DNA from 2 places in the Desulfosporosinus acidiphilus SJ4 genome. Region 1 is predicted to be linked to the other one. Evidence: riboswitches for the same ligand, from Rfam matches in the RefSeq annotation. Region 1 holds a riboswitch; the other holds the start of a gene.
What was found. A riboswitch is a leader RNA that binds a small molecule or an ion and turns the genes downstream of it on or off. The one in region 1 is predicted to bind molybdenum cofactor.
Positions count from the first base shown of each region.

Region 2: another riboswitch for molybdenum cofactor. It lies ahead of modB (molybdate ABC transporter permease subunit); the one in region 1 lies ahead of moaA (GTP 3',8-cyclase MoaA).

Region 1 is NC_018068.1:811,950-820,287, reverse strand. It holds gene mog (molybdopterin adenylyltransferase) at 1-71, opposite strand, end outside; gene DESACI_RS03825 (MOSC domain-containing protein) at 71-505, opposite strand; gene moaC (cyclic pyranopterin monophosphate synthase MoaC) at 688-1,158, opposite strand; gene moaA (GTP 3',8-cyclase MoaA) at 1,162-2,133, opposite strand; molybdenum cofactor riboswitch at 2,449-2,579, opposite strand; gene fdhD (formate dehydrogenase accessory sulfurtransferase FdhD) at 2,747-3,532, shown strand; gene mobA (molybdenum cofactor guanylyltransferase) at 3,522-4,136, opposite strand; gene fdhF (formate dehydrogenase subunit alpha) at 4,750-7,428, opposite strand; gene nuoF (NADH-quinone oxidoreductase subunit NuoF) at 7,481-8,338, opposite strand, start outside.
Region 2 is NC_018068.1:4,183,179-4,191,516, reverse strand. It holds gene DESACI_RS19230 (NifB/NifX family molybdenum-iron cluster-binding protein) at 1-118, shown strand, start outside; gene DESACI_RS19225 (4Fe-4S dicluster domain-containing protein) at 132-401, shown strand; gene DESACI_RS19220 (radical SAM protein) at 632-1,465, shown strand; gene DESACI_RS19215 (homocitrate synthase/isopropylmalate synthase family protein) at 1,537-2,652, shown strand; gene DESACI_RS19210 (GNAT family N-acetyltransferase) at 2,784-3,260, shown strand; gene modA (molybdate ABC transporter substrate-binding protein) at 3,617-4,423, shown strand; gene modB (molybdate ABC transporter permease subunit) at 4,443-5,135, shown strand; gene DESACI_RS19195 (ATP-binding cassette domain-containing protein) at 5,128-5,817, shown strand; molybdenum cofactor riboswitch at 5,948-6,089, shown strand; gene modB (molybdate ABC transporter permease subunit) at 6,275-6,994, shown strand; gene DESACI_RS19185 (sulfate/molybdate ABC transporter ATP-binding protein) at 6,978-8,039, shown strand; gene modA (molybdate ABC transporter substrate-binding protein) at 8,077-8,338, shown strand, end outside.

The DNA.
Region 1 (8,338 bases):
GGACCGGAGAGATCTTCTCGTTCTCCACGGGAACCTTTATCACTTGCCGTTATTATTCCAACCCGAACCATTATTCTATCACCTCAATAGTATCGCCTACTCGAACCACTCCGCCTTCCAGTAAACGAATAAAAATCCCTTCCTTCGGCATCACACAATCTCCGGCTTGATAAAAAATCGCGCATTTCGAGTGACATTCCTTGCCAATTTGCGTTACTTCACCAATACTTGTGGCACCAATTCTTAGCTTTGTTCCAATGGGTAGAGTACATAATTCTAACCCTTCCGTCGTCAAGTTCTCGGCGAAATCTCCCGGACCAACATCTAACCCTTTGTCTTGCATCGTTTTAATACTTTCCATTGCCAGCAAACTGACCATGCGATGCCAATTTCCGCCGTGAGCATCCCCTTCCAGGCCAAAATTCACTTTCAAGATACCTTCACCTATATTTTTTTTGCGCATTCCTTTTCGTTCACTAATACATACAGCAACGATTTTACCCATATATGGCGCCTCATTTCTTTTAGATCGATCTTTCTTACCTTCAATAACAACGAAACCCGTAAGATTGATTAAATCCTTATCCTCTAAATGGATCTTTAAACCATCGTTTAACCATCTTTGATAATTCTCAGTCTCTAATTATTTTCGCAAATATGACCTTGTGCCATCGTTTCGTTTCACGTTTACCGTACATAGTGACCGCTTTTTCCGCCCTGTTTTTCTACCAGATAAATTTCTCCAATGGTCATAGATTTATCAATGGCTTTACACATATCATAGATAGTCAGTGCGGCGACACTGACAGCAGTGAGCGCTTCCATCTCCACTCCTGTTTTTCCTTGAACTTTAACGATGGCCTCAATCTCAACTTCTCCAGGGTCTTTCAAATGAAAGCTTAGTTTTGCCCCGGTAATGCCTAAAGGATGGCACATAGGGATTAGCTGCGAGGTCTGTTTGGCCGCCATGATTCCTGCCACTTGCGCAACTGCTAAGACATCTCCTTTGGCAATACGTCCGGCGCGAATACGTTCTAAGGTATCCTGCTGCATTAAAACATTGCCATGAGCCACGGCAACACGGGAAGTTTCTGCTTTATCACTGATATCGACCATGCGAGCACGGCCTTGTTCATCAAAATGCGTTAAATCCTCCATTTTCTAACCTCCGATTTGGGACATAATGCGATGGCCCTGCAAAGCTTCTTCATTCATACGATGCTCCGCTGGCTTATACCAAACTGCCTGTGCAAAAATATCCAACAGTTCTTGATCTGAACTTCCATTTCGCAATCCTTCAAGTAAATCAATTTCCCGTTCATTATGCAAACAAGGCCTTAGTTTGCCGTCAGGGGTTAAACGTATTCTATTACAAGTATTACAAAAATGTCGGCTCAAAGCACTAATAAACCCTATACTACCCTTATAGTCATCCGGCCGAAAATATTCGGCTGGTCCCCCGCCTGGGACTTCCTTAGTAGGAATATACTGTTTAACTCCTAACAATTCTTTCATTTCTTGGATAGAAACGAAATCACTTCGTCGTTCCGAACTTGTGCCAATGGGCATGAGTTCGATAAAACGGATATGAATCGGATATTGCTTAGCGAGGGTTAAAAAGCCGGGCAATTCTTGTGTATTAAAATCACGAACAACCACAACATTAACTTTTACAGGGTTCAAGCCTGCTTCAAGCGAACGGAAGATGCCCTGAATCACCTTAGAAACATCTCCGCCACGGGTAATCTCGGCAAACCGCTCGGGATTCATTGTATCAAGACTAATATTCACGCGTTGAACTCCCGCCGCTTTTAAACCAAAAGCCATCTCTGGAAGAAGGAGTCCGTTGGTAGTAAGCATTAAATCATCGACCCCAGGAATTTGTGCTCCTTTCCCAAGAAACTCCAGAATACCTTTACGAACTAGAGGTTCTCCCCCGGTAATACGAAAACGATGGAAGCCAAGCTGCGTACTAATCCTCATGATACGGAGGATTTCTTCATAGCTAAGGATATTCTCATGAGGCATCCAAGCTACACCCTCACTTGGCATGCAGTATTTACAACGGAGATTACAACGGTCAGTTATGGAAATCCTCAGATAATTTATTTGCCTGCGAAATTGATCCTGCATAAAATCCCCCTTTTCATGCTGTACCCGTTCATGGTTTTAGAGACACTTAGCCAATCCACACTACAGGAGTATGCATAATGAACTGCGGTGTGGTGAGCAAGCTCGTGAACTTATCGTCCATGAACAGTATCTGCCTTGCACACTTATGCTAGAGGACGAAGACACTGTCTTCGCACGTATTAACCCTTCTTGCGGTATACTGCCAAAAGTTTACTTTCCTCTAGCACAAAAAAACTTGGCCGGCGCAAGTATAGTTTGCGCTGCAATTGCCAAGTTGTTCTTAAATACACGGTCTGTAAATAACCGGGGGATTACTTCCTCCTGTTCAACAGACTCCTTTCCAATAGGAGATATTACAGTTTCCCGCAATACCCGAGTGTCTAAGACACTTGTCTGGTCGCCATAGCCTTGCCTTAGGAAAACCAGCTTCGGAGCATTCAATTGTTAATTAGTTTGTATCGTTGTAACCATTTATTATGTATTCATTCGAGATATGATTTCAAAATTCCTTTATCAATATCCATAAAAACGCTATTATTTCGACATTAAAAAAAGATTTTGGTTTTTCTAAAAATAATGTAAACTAGGAGGTAGAAGGTATGAGGAGGTTGACATGAAAAACGAAATAGTGACTTATACCATATTAAAAGCAAAAGGACTGCAGCTCGAACAGGTTGAAGACTGCGTGGTTCAAGAAATTCCCTTAACTATTCACTTTAATCGAGAAGAAATCGCTACTTTATTATGCTCCCCTTCACAAATTGAAGAACTCACCCTGGGTTTTTTGCTAAATGAAGGTTTTATTCGAGTTCCTGAGGACATTTCTGAAATTCGTCAAGATCCTAAGGACCATTTAGTTTGGGTAGAGGGGAAACCTTGTCTTTTGCAAAAGGAACTAATGACCAAACGTTTTGTATCGGCTTGCTGTGGAAAAAGCCGAGCTTCATTTTGCTTTGCCAACGACGCACTGATGGTAAAGCCTCTTACCTCAAAACACAGTATCACGCTTACAGAAGCCTATGGTTATACCGCTTTTTTGCAGTCTCCCCTTCCGCTTTTTCAAGCAACGGGAGGAATTCATAGCGGCGGTGTGGGGTATCAAGGCCAAGTGGTTTTAACGAGTTATGACATCGGGCGGCATAATGTTTTTGATAAACTTAATGGCAGTGCCTTTCGTTCTGGTTTACAACTGGATAACCATGTTATTTTTTTTAGCGGGCGAGTATCTTCGGAAATTCTTCTTAAAGTCGCCAAAATGAAGGTTCCTATTCTTATTGCCCGCGGAGCGCCAACTGATATGGCTATATCCCAGGCGTCAGCCTTAAACATCACCATTATTGGCTTTGCCCGGGAGCAACGTCTGAATATTTATACTTGTCCTGAGCGAATTATGGTTTAAGGATTTCGGACCAATCCTCAGGAGTATTCACATTGCAAAACACCTGGCTTAAATCAGAAAAACCTTTAAGCTCAATTTCATCCACATATTTGACAGAGTAATCCTGAAACAGATCCCTAATCTTGAGGCGTCCGGCCTCAAGATTTTTTATAATCCCAGGGAGACAGCTCCGATTATAAAAAGCGTGAAGCGGATGAATTACCGGACCGATCCGGGGAACTACTATGTCATAATCCGATGCCCAACGAAACAGAAAACGAATCAGCTCTATTTGCAGAAACGGCATATCACAGGCAACAAAAAAAACAGATTTAAAGGTAGCGGCCTTCAAACCCTGATATAGTCCTGCCAGAGGTCCTTGATCACGTAGTTCATCTTGGATGACGGGGAAATTATATCTCTTGTAAAGTTCCTGATCATTACTGCTAATCAGTACTTCGGAAAATACCGCATCTAAAACTTCTATAGCACGCCCCGCAAGAGGCTTGCCATCATATTCCAGGAAGGCCTTATTCCTTTTCATGCGTGAACTTTTTCCTCCCGCCAATAAAATTCCTGTGGCCTCTAGCTTGGGTTGTGGTCTTTTCATGCCAAGGTCTGTCACTGATTAAAAACCTCCACTTATCTAACCTACTTTTCTAAAGAATCATCATAACGTATGTTTTCATAAATCGGTAATTTAATGAACTCGTTCAGCTAAAGCTGAACATCGGGGCTTCAGATGGGGACTCAATAAGGGTGCTGCCAAGTTCCGGTACAGCCCCACTTAAAAACTGTATAAACTTCATTTTTATTCGTTAAGGAATTAGATTAAAGAGAACTTAGCAGGCGGCAGGTTAATCCCTCTTATGTTAGATAAAGAAAACTTAGCTGGCGCTAAGCCTCTGGCGAAAGCGGCAGGTTAGTTGCACTTATGCCAGAGGACGAAGACACTGTCTTCGCACGTATAAACTCTTCTTGCAGTATTTAACCAAAAGTTATACTTTCTGATAGTAGGACAAAGACACTGTCTTCACACGTATTAGCCTTACTTGCAAAAGGATTTCCTAAACTGCCAGCCCTTTAATACCTTACAATATACTAGTTCAAACTCCTTATGTCACGTAGTAAACCAGACTTAACGTGATCATTGATTCAAAGAGAAAACTTCTAATATGGTCAATCCTTACAAAGAAACAGAGCCTTCGAACATCGAAGACCCTGTTTTCATTCATTTATTAAAGTTTTGAAACCTTTACTCCGCAAACCTTGTACTCATACGTCTTGGTGACTTTATCGTAGGCTCCGTTGGTTAGAACGTTGGTCGGCGACTCCGTATAATGAAGTGTCATAAATATCATACCCAAAGGTACACGTTCTGTTACCTTAACCTTCGTGTTCAGCTCACCCCGACGAGAGGCCACCTTGACAACTTCACCGTCACTTATTCCCAGTTGCTTGGCATCAGCAGGGTTAAGCTCTGCCAACTCTTCCGGAGAGTTTTTAACTAACCCTTCTGAACTTTGAGTAAACACATTGTAAAGGGAAAGTTTCCGCCCCGTACTAAGCAATAATGGGTATTCTGCGTCAGGCTGTTCTTTAGGTGGTTGATTTTCACAGGGAACGAAAAGTCCTTTGCCCCTATTAAATTTTCCTTCATGCAAGAACTTAGTTCCAGGGTGCTCCATACTGGGAACCGGCCATTGCAGTCCTTGGGTACCCAGTCGGGCATAAGAAATACCGGCAAATTGAGGAGTGAGCTGAGCAATTTCATCCATAACCTCTGCCGCGGAAGAATAGGGGAATGGATAACCCATCCGATTGGCAAGTTCACAGATAATTTCCCCATCAGTCTTGGCGTTCCCCAAGGGTTTAATGGCCTGATTAACCATTTGGACCCTGCGCTCTGTATTGGTAACGGTTCCTGTCTTTTCTGCGTAACTTGCCCCCGGCAAAACAACGTCAGCCAGCAGAGCAGTTTCCGATAAGAAAATTTCCTGCACCACAAGGAAATCCAGAGCTTTTAAACCTTTGCGTACATGGTTGGCATCCGCATCCGTCATTACAGGATCTTCACCCATAACATAAAGAGCACGCAGTTGTTTGCTCACTGCAGCCTCAAACATATCCGGAATCATAAAACCAGGATTCGGGTCGAGGGGAACTCCCCAAGCGGCTTCAAATTTAGCCCGAACCTCCGGGTTACTGACTTGCTGATACCCCGGATATACGTTGGGCAGAGCTCCCATATCGCAGGCGCCTTGAACGTTATTTTGCCCGCGCAGCGGATTGACCCCAGTTGATTCCCTGCCTATATTTCCGGTCAGCATAGCAAGGTTTGCTAAACTCATTACATTATCTGTACCGCAAGAGTGTTCTGTAATCCCTAACGTATAGAAAATCTGCGCCCGTTCAGCCGTTGCATACATTCTTGCAGCTTCAACGAGTTGTTCTACCGGCACACCGGTAATCTGACTGGTAAATTCAGGTGTATAGTTCTGAACAGTTTCTTTAAGCTTTTCAAACCCTTCGGTCCGTGTATCAATGAAGGCACGATTTTCCCAGCCATTAGCGATAATAATATTCATAATCCCGTTAATCAGGGCGATATCAGTTCCCGGGCGAAGTCTCAGCCATATATCTGAGCACTCTGCCAAATCAATACAGCGAGGATCGGCAACAATGAGTTTTGCACCCTTGGCCAATGCCTGCTTCATCTTGGTTCCAATTACCGGATGAGCCTCCGTTGCATTTGAACCAATTACGAACATACACTTAGTATTTGGAATCTCATTGATTGAATTTGTCATAGCACCTGATCCGAATGAAGTGGCCAGACCGGCCACAGTGGGAGCGTGTCAGGTCCTGGCGCAGTGATCAACATTATTGGTTCCGATCACCGCGCGCATGAATTTTTGCATTAAATAATTTTCTTCATTGGTACAATGAGCTGAACTCAAGGCTGCCAGTGAATTAGGTCCGTAGGTATCCTTAATTTCACGGAACTTCGAAGCAACCAAATCTAAAGCTTCATCCCAATCCGCTGGAACCAGGACTCCGTCCTTTCTAATCAAAGGTGTTGTTACACGTCTGGAGCTATAAATCATGTCCATCCCAAAACGGCCTTTGACGCAAAGGGCTTTGCCATTGACAGGAGCCTGCGGGTTCGAGGTTACCCCAATAACCTTTCCGTCTTTGACATTTAGGTCAAAGTTGCAGCCCACCCCACAGAAGGGGCATGTGGTTTGAACTTTTGTAATTTCCCAGGGACGACCTTTCCCAACCATTTGTTTTTCGGTCAGTGCACCCACCGGGCAGACTGAGACACAAGAACCGCAGAAATCGCATTCAGACTCCTGCAAAGGAAGATTAAACTCAGGACCCACTTGAGTATTAAAACCACGGAAGGAAAAATCCAACCTGCTTTTCCCTTGGATTTCGGAACAAGCCTTGATACATTTTCCGCATAAGATACATTTATTCGGATCTCTTATAATAAAAGGATTTGCATCATCCACAGGGAGACTACGCTTTTCCCCTTCGAATACCTCACCTTTTACTCCATACTCGTAAGCAAATTCAGCTAACGAACAATTTCCCATTTTTTCGCATGTCATACAGTCTAAGGGATGATTAGCAACCAATAGCTCTAAAATCATTTTGCGGGCTGCCCGGACTTTGGCATTTTGAGTCTCGATTTTCATTCCCTGGGTCGCTTGGGTGACACAAGAAGGAGGAAGATTTCTCATTCCTTCAATTTGAACCACACATAAACGGCAAGCCCCGGCAGGGGTAAGCTCCGGATCATGACACAAAGTTGGAATCGGAATATTATTCATGCGACAGGCTTCAAGCACAGTCGTCCCCTTGGGAACACTGACTTCACGGCCGTCAATAGTAATTGTAAGCCACTCCAAAGTGTTTCACTCCTCTCAGTTTGTCCATCATCTTGAAAGCGCAACTCTGGGTCTATGAACGACTGACAGCCCCAAACTTGCATTTATCCATACAGGTCCCACACTTAATGCACTCATCTTGATTAATGACATAGGGTGTGTTTTTGTCTCCTTTGATACAGCTAACCGGACAGTTCTTAGCACAAAGACTGCATTTTTTACACTTCTCGGCATCAATTGAATAGCTCAGAAGAGCGGAGCAAACGTGTGCCGGACACTTATGCTCTAAGATATGGGCTTCAAACTCATGCCTGAAATATTTGAGAGTTGCCAAGACAGGATTGGGAGCGTTTTGACCTAACCCGCAAAGAGAAGTTTCTTTAATCGTTAAGGCGAGATTCTCCAGAGTATCAAGATCTTCCAGTTTCCCTTTTCCCTTGGTGATTTTATCCAAGATGTCATACATCCGCTTATTTCCCTCACGGCAAGGAGTACATTTCCCGCAAGATTCTTTCTGTGAAAAATTCACAAAGAAGCGGGCAATGTCAACCATACAGGTTGTCTCATCCATGATGACAAGTCCTCCCGAACCCACCATCGCTCCCGCATTGGTCAATGTTTCATAATCTACGGAGAGATCGAGCATGTCTGTAGGCAAACATCCACCTGAAGGGCCTCCGATTTGAACAGCCTTGAACTCTTTGTTGTTCTGGATTCCTCCCCCGATATCGAAAATGATCTCCCGCAGCGTTGTTCCCATGGGGACCTCAACCAGACCTGTATTATTCACTTTTCCTGTGAGAGCGAAAATTTTTGTCCCCTTGCTCTTTTCCGTTCCGAACTGCGCATACCATTCTGCTCCATGACGAATGATGTGCGGAATATTCGACCAGGTTTCCACGTTATTAATATTCGTTGGTTTTCCCCATAA
Region 2 (8,338 bases), 1.6 Mb from region 1:
TATTCACCCTTTGAAAGTGCCGGAAGGAACGAGAATTTACGACGAATTGGGCAAATTGGTCCAATTGTTTAATTCCGGAAAAACACCGCCTTGGCTAAAAAAGAAAATGGCTAATTAAAGGGGGATTAACATTGAGTGACGGCCAGAATTACCAAACCTTTGGGGGATTCCCTTGGACCCCTTTATATGTGGAAGCCATTGACAAAGACAAATGCTTTGGCTGCGGCAGATGTGTCAAATTGTGTGTGCAAAAATGCCTCGGTCTGGAAAGTTTTGAAGATGATGAGGGGACTGAACGTCATACAGCCATCATTGTCAATAAAGATCAGTGCATTGGCTGTCAATCCTGCGGCAGTATCTGTGTACGTAAAGCTTATACATTTAAGGCTAAATCGGCTTAATTTGAAGTTTTCTCACCTGCCCCTGGACACGACAATAAGCGAACGAGCTTATCGCTAGGAAACTTATCACGAAACTCCTTAATTGTGGATCAGCCGAAGGTCTCTGAAGCCCAAAAATTGCGATACTCTCCACTGAAGACTATCGGGATAGCAGGAAGATCTGATAAAGAACAGCGATATCTATCTCTTGGCTCTGAAGAACTAGATAAAAAATGATAGGAGGGATTAAGATGCAAATTGAATGTAGACAAGGAAATCTAAACGGCCATCTAAACCTAGGACACCCCTGTTTTGCAACTCAGGGACACGGCAAAACCGGACGTATTCATCTTGCCGTGGCACCGGGGTGTAACATCTCCTGCAATTATTGCGTGCGTAAATTCGATTGTGCTAATGAATCCCGGCCGGGAGTAACAAGCAAGGTGCTAACACCGGAGGAGGCTCTGGAAACTGTCCGAAAGGTGAAAGCGTCGGACATGGGAGCAAAGTATAGGGTGGTGGGCATTGCAGGTCCGGGAGAACCTTTAGCAAACAGTGCCACTTATGCAACCTTCCGCGAGGTAAAACGAGAGTTTCCTGAAATGATTCTTTGTCTAAGTACCAACGGACTTCTCTTGCCGGAGAAGATAAACGAATTGGCGGAAATCGGGGTGTCCCATATTACCATTACCATTAATACCCTTGATGAAGAAGTGGGAGCTCAGATTTACAGCTATGTCCGTTGGAAGGGTAAAACGCTGACCGGTGCCCGTGGGGCAAGAATTCTGGTGGGTAATCAGCTCAAGGGTCTGACAATGGCTGCCGCGGCCGGAATGACGGTAAAGATCAACACGGTGATTATTCCCGGGATCAATGACAAGCTACTGTATAGCTTAGGTCAGGAAATCAAAAAGAGAGGTGCCCATATTCATAACATTGTTCCTTTGATTCCTCAAGCTAAACTTGCTCATATAAAAGCTCCTTCCAAGGAACTGATAGCCAGCTGCAGAAGGAGTATGGGCGCATTTCTGCCCCAGATGGAGCACTGTCAGCAATGTCGTGCTGACGCCATTGGTTTCCTCTAATCAAAATTAGAGAAAAGTATAGAACCTGAAAGTCAGGCAATCAGATAGTACGAAAAAGAGGGGGTTCGGATATGGATAGGATTATGTTATGCGATACAACCTTGAGGGATGGAGAGCAAGCACCGGGTGTAGCCTTGGGGTTTCGGGAGAAAGAGATGATTGCCAGGGCTTTAGCGGATGCTGGGATCGATGAACTGGAAGTGGGGGTTCCGGCGGTCGGGGATTCGGAAATCAAGTCAATTACCCAGTTAGCGGCCCTGCATTTGCCCGTTCGACTCATAACCTGGAATCGTGCTGTGCTCACGGATCTCCAAGCAAGTTATCGTACGGGAGTTGAAGGAGTTGCTATTTCTGTTCCTGCTTCAGAGCAGCAGATTAGGAATAAATTGAAAAAGGATCGGGCTTGGGTGCTTGAACAGATGGGCCGGTGCATACTCAATGCCCGAAAAGAGGTAGACTATATTGTCCTGGGTTTGGAAGATGCCAGCCGAGCGGATTTTATATTCCTGGCGGAAATCTTGGCTGAGGCGGAAAGGCTGGGGGTTAATCGCGTGCGTTTCGCAGATACCCTCGGGATTTTGGAACCTCTTAAAGTGTTTTTTACCCTGCAGGATCTTGTCAGAATGTCGGGTATACCTTTAGAGTTCCATGCTCATAACGATTTGGGGATGGCTACCGCGAACTCTCTTGCTGCCGTTCAAGCAGGCTTTAAGGCCTTAAGTGTAACGGTTGGCGGATTGGGAGAACGGGCGGGAAATGCCCCTCTTGAAGAAGTAGCGGTTGCTTTGAAATACGCCCTTTATGAGGAGGTGGGAGTTGACCTTAAACGATTAAATACTATCGGCTCCTTGGTGAGTTTAGCCGCGGGCAGGACAATTCCCAAAGCCAAACCGATCATCGGGCAAGATGTCTTTACGCACACCTCATCGATTCACATTGATGGTCTGAAAAAAGACTTTGCCAATTATCAATCCTTTCCGCCCGAAAATGTGGGAAGACAACATTCAACGTCTTTTGGCAAGTATTCGGGGCGAAAGAGTATCCTGCGATTGTTGAAGGACAAAGGAATAGAACTCGATCAGGAAACAATTGATCATCTTTTGGCCAAAGTTTTAAGACGTGCCAATGAAATAAAGAGGGTCTTAAGAGAAGATGACATTATGGAAATCGTTGTGAGCTCATGTTAGATGGATATCCAACGATTTAAAGGCCTTCTTTGTGCTAGCTGCTCAAAGAAGGCCTTTAACGTGTAACCAGTGTAAAAGGTGTAAATGGGTATAACTGAGTATAAACGGGTATAACAGGGAGTGATGAGACTATGGCGGTTCAGAGCCCTCACTATGTGATCAGAAGGGCAAAGCCATCAGATATTAGGAGTCTGATCAGGCTTCTTAAACTTTTATTTTCCATCGAATCAGATTTTTCCTTCAATGAATTGACACAGCAGCGCGGTTTAGAAATGATGCTCCAAAATACCGGGGATCGCTGCGTTATGGTGGCTGAATCCCAGCAGCAAATCATTGGGATGTGTACGGCTCAGACTTTAGTCTCCACAGCCGAAGGCGGAATTGCAGCCATCATTGAAGATTTAATAGTGGAGGAAATCTGGAGAGGGCAAGGATTGGGAAAAAAGTTACTCTCTGCCGTAGAGGAATGGGCGATCACCAGGGGTGTTAACCGCCTTCAGTTGCTGGCAGATCGTAATAATACTGCGGCCATAGGCTTCTATAATAACGTGAATTGGCAAAGAACCGACTTAATTTGCTTGCGAAAATACGTGAGCATCAGCGAGTAGAAAATATTGAGCTTTTTAAGCTTTGGTAAAGAGAGTTTTGAGAAGAGTTTAGGTAATAATTTAGAGAATAGTTCAGGGAATAGTTTAGGGAATGGATGGAGTTGCTAAATTAATAGAAATAGTCAGAAATTGACCGCTACAGTTCAATAGTCTTTAAAAATCAAAAATATTAAAGCGAATGTATTAAGTATAAAGTCTAATCCTATATTGCAATTCAATTAGGGCATAGCGTATAATGACGTTGTAGTTTGGTTTTGTTAGTTTTAGATAGTTTTTGCGATAAGGCGTTAGAACGCGACTCAACAAAAACTAACTTAAACGAACAAAATTGAGTTAATACATAAGGGGGAGTAAAAGTGAAAAAAATAGTTTTATTATTATCGGGTCTTTTGCTAATATTCACCTTGACAGGATGCGGTGCCGGAAATACCGCCCAACAGCCTTCGAACACAGCGCAAACTCAAGCTAAACCAACAGAACTCATGATTTCAGCCGCGGCAAGTCTGAAAGATTCTTTGACCGAACTCCAGAGTGATTATACGAACGTTAAACCCGATGTGAAACTGACCTTTAATTTTGCAGCTTCCGGTACCCTTCAGCAGCAAATAGAGCAAGGTGCTCCCGTGGACTTATTTATTTCTGCCGGTAAGAGTCAAATGGATGCTTTAGAGAAAAAGAATTTATTGCTTAAAGACAGCAGAATCAACTTACTGGGTAATGATTTAGTTCTTGTAGCCGGAAAGGATAACACTAAGATTACTTCTGTACAAGATTTGACGAAAGCAGATGTCGCTCAGGTTAGTATCGGTACTCCTGAATCAGTACCTGCAGGCAAATATGCTCAGGATTCTTTGAAGAACCTCAAACTATGGGATGCTATCCATTCCAAACTGGTGCAAGCCAAAGACGTGTCCCAGGTACTTAATTACGTTGAAACAGGGAATGCGGATGCAGGTTTTGTTTACCGGTCGGATGCCCAACAATCGACAAAAGTTAAAGTTGTTGCAGTTGTCCCCGATAACACTCACTCTCCTATTGTTTACCCGGCAGCTATTATTGGCGCGACGAAAAATCAACAGGCCACTGAGGATTTTCTTAAGTATTTACAAAGTTCCGACGCTCAAAAAGTCTTTGTTAAATACGGCTTTAAGATTATAAAATAATTGAATCTAGGTGAGTCCTATGGATTTTAGTTTTGTCCCTATTATATTATCACTGAAAGTAGCTCTGGCAGCTGTTATCATTGTCACCTGTTTTTCAATTCCCATAGCAGGACTCATGGCTCGGCGGGAGTTCTGGGGTAAAGATGTTGTGGAGTCAATTATTACCTTACCTTTAGTACTCCCGCCCTCTGTTATCGGTTTTATGCTGCTGGTTCTTTTCGGGAAGTACGGTCCCCTAGGTGTGTTCCTTGAATATTTTTTCCATACCAGAGTTGTTTTTACCATTGAAGGAGCGGTGATAGCGGCAGTGGTGGTTTCCTTTCCTTTAATGTACCAATCTGTAAGAGTTGCTATGGAAAATGTTGATCCCAACCTGGAGAAAGCCGCTCGTACCTTAGGGGCAAGAGAAGTGAGAGTGTTTTTCACCATTACTCTTCCTCTAGCCTGGAATGGCATTATTGCCGGTTTGGTTCTTGCTTTTGCCCGGTCCCTGGGCGAATTCGGAGCAACCTTGATGATTGCCGGCAATATACCCGGCATAACTCAAACCATGCCCCTTGCGATCTACTTTGCCAATGAATCGGGAGACATGCGTACGGCGAGTATCTTGGTTATCATCATGACTGCTTTTAGTTTTCTGGTGATTTACGGGTTGAACCGCTGGGGGAAAGGATCGCGGCGGAGTTCGCGTGGAGGTGGGACAAATGCTTGAGGCTCATTTTAAAAAGAAACTGCCTTCCTTTGAGCTGGAGGCTGATGTCTCTATCAGTAATGGTATTCTTGCACTGGTCGGACACTCCGGTGCCGGCAAAACGACATTTTTGCAATGTGTGGCAGGTCTTCAGACGCCGTCTTGGGGAGAGATTAATATTTCGAATAAGACTGTTTTCTCATCTGAGCTTGGTACGAATGTCCCCATCCGCAAGCGGCGCATTGGTTATCTCTTTCAGGACTATGCACTATTTCCTCACATGACTGTGGAGAAAAATGTCTTGTATGGCAAGCCTAAAGAGGAAAGTGTCTCCGAAAAAGTTCTTACTGCAGGCGATGTCTTGGAAATGCTCAAGATTACTCATCTCCGGAATCGCTATCCGGATCAGATTTCGGGAGGAGAAAAACAAAGAGTCGCCCTTGCTCGAGCCTTGATGACGGAGCCGGAATTATTGCTCTTAGACGAACCTCTCTCAGCTCTTGACCAAAACACCCGGAGCATACTCCAACAGGAGCTGCTTAGGCTTCAAGCCCAATGGAAAATCCCCTTTATTCTCGTGACCCATGATCGGCAGGAAGCTGAAATGTTGGGAGACCAAATTATTAAGATAGATCAGGGCAAACAAGAAATAATCAAGGGGCGCAGCAAACGAGAAATAATTGGGGAACTGAATAGAGCTTAACAAGTGAGATAATTTTCAGATGTTACTCAAAATGACATTTAAGACAATATTTTCAGATAATGCATTAGATTAAGTTGGTTAAACAAACGTACGGCGAGGATAGAAATTTCGCAGTATAGTTCCCGTGAATTTAATAGATAATCTCCGAGCCAGGAGGACCTAAAGAGCGTATGATCGTTCCATGGTCGCTGGACAGGATTTTAATCCTCAGGGTATCTCCGGAAACGGGTATGCCTTCACGTTTTTGAAAAGGAGCAGCGCGTCTAAGCCGAATGAATACCGGTCTATTATTACTGGCTCCCTTTTCCGGGGAGCCATTAGTTTTTTTGCTGGCCAAGGATGGTGAGAGGAGGCCGTGAAAGCCAATGAACTTAAGAGAAGATAAGAATGAGCTCCTGTGATCAACGGGGAAGTTGGTACCCTTAATTTTTTGCCGGAATGTAGAAAGGAGGATATTTTGAATACTCTGTTCAGAGGTTTGGATTTTTCTCCATTATTAATTTCACTAAGGGCTGCAACCTTGGCAACCGTTGTGACATTTTTCTCGGGAATTGCTGCAGCAAGTTTTGTTTCAGCTTACCGAGGCAAATTCAAGGGTTTGATTGATGGAATTCTGACGCTGCCGCTGATCTTACCCCCAACTGTCGTCGGCTTCTTGCTGCTTTTGGTATTCGGCAAATACGGGCCTTTGGGGAAATTGTTGCTGGCCATCGGAACCACCGTGATCTTCTCTTGGCCTGCCACAGTTATTGCCGCTTCGGTGGTGGCCTTTCCGCTGATGTATCGAACGGTGAGAAGCGCTTTTGAGCAAATTGATCCATCAATTGTTTATGCTGCCCGCACTTTGGGTGTCTCTGAATGGAAGATATTTTGGAAGGTAACAATTCCCCTGGCCTGGCCAGGGGTGGCAGCAGGTACGGTATTAGCTTTCGCCAGGGCTCTGGGTGATTTTGGTGCTACACTCATGATTGGCGGAAATATTCCAGGAGAAACATTGACGATTCCAGCCGCTATCTTTTTTGCTGCTGAAGGGGGAGATATGGAAAAGGCCTTGTTATGGGTAATTCTTATCTTTATTATTTCGCTGATGGTCATGACCTTAATGAATTACTGGTCTGATTACCAGCGTAAAACGATTGCAGCAAGCGCAGGGAATAGCCATGGAATTATGCGTTGATATTCGCAAGAAATTATCCGGATTTGAACTTAATCTTAATTTTGAAACCAGTGAGGATGTTTTAGGCCTCTTGGGGGCTTCCGGCTCGGGGAAAAGCATGACTTTACGATGTATTGCCGGCATTGAGACCCCTGATTATGGACAGATTGTCCTTAATGGCCGGATTTTGTTTGATTCTCAAAAAGGCATTAATCTGCCTTGTCGTCGAAGAAGAATCGGGTATGTATTTCAAAATTACGCCTTATTCCCTCATTTGACCGTAGAAGAAAACATTGGTTTCGGGATCGGAGAGCTAAGGCGCAAGGATCAAAAGGCGATTATCAAAGAAATGGTAACGATGATAAAGCTGGAAGGTTTGGAAAAGAGATACCCCAGCCAACTCTCAGGGGGACAGCAGCAGCGAGTGGCTCTGGCCAGAGCCTTAGCCACAAAGCCGGAAGCTTTGCTTTTAGACGAACCTTTTTCAGCCTTGGATGATTATCTCAGAAACCATATGGTCAGGCAATTAACGGAGACCTTAGGGAAGTTTCCGGGAGCAGCTGTATTCGTTAGCCATAACATGGAGGAAGTTTACCGGGTATGCCGGAACTTAGTGATCCTCTCACGAGGGATAATTGAAGGGAAAGGAGGGACAAAGGAGGTATTTAAGGCTCCGCCCTCACTGGCGGCAGCTCAATTAACCGGCTGCAAAAATATATCTCCGGCGATCTACATATCACCCTTTGAGCTGAAGGCCTTAGACTGGGGTATTACTTTAAAAACTAACATAAAACTTTCGCAAGACATTAAATATGTAGGTATTCGTGCCCACTTGATAGGTGCTGTTTCAGATGAAACAAAGGATAACGTGTTGCGCTGTTGGCTTAATTTTGCAAACGAAGCACCTTCCAGAATAACGCTTTATCTATTTATAGAAAAAGAAAATCCGGGGCAGAGAGGCCATCAGATTGAGTGGGAAATTACCCCGCAAATGTGGCGGTTTATGAAGATTCAACCTCAGCCATGGAAACTGTGGATTGACCCGGAAGACTTAATTATAGTCTGAATATTCCTGATAGAGTGAGGAGAGGGAGGAAAAGGAAATGTTTTCTGGAATAAGAAAAAATAGAAGAAGTCGTGTTATTTGGGGACTGATGAGTTGCTTATTCATTTTCGTACTGTTTATTTCCGGGTGCTCAGGCAGTGCCAAGGAAGCCTCGACATCCACAAGCGGCAGTGCGAACCAGAGCAAGCAGGTTAAACTTATGATTTCTACGGCTCCCAGTCTGAAAGGTTCCTTCGAAATAATTAAAGGCTTGTATGAGGCCAAAAATCCGGGAGTAACATTAACATTTAATTACGGCC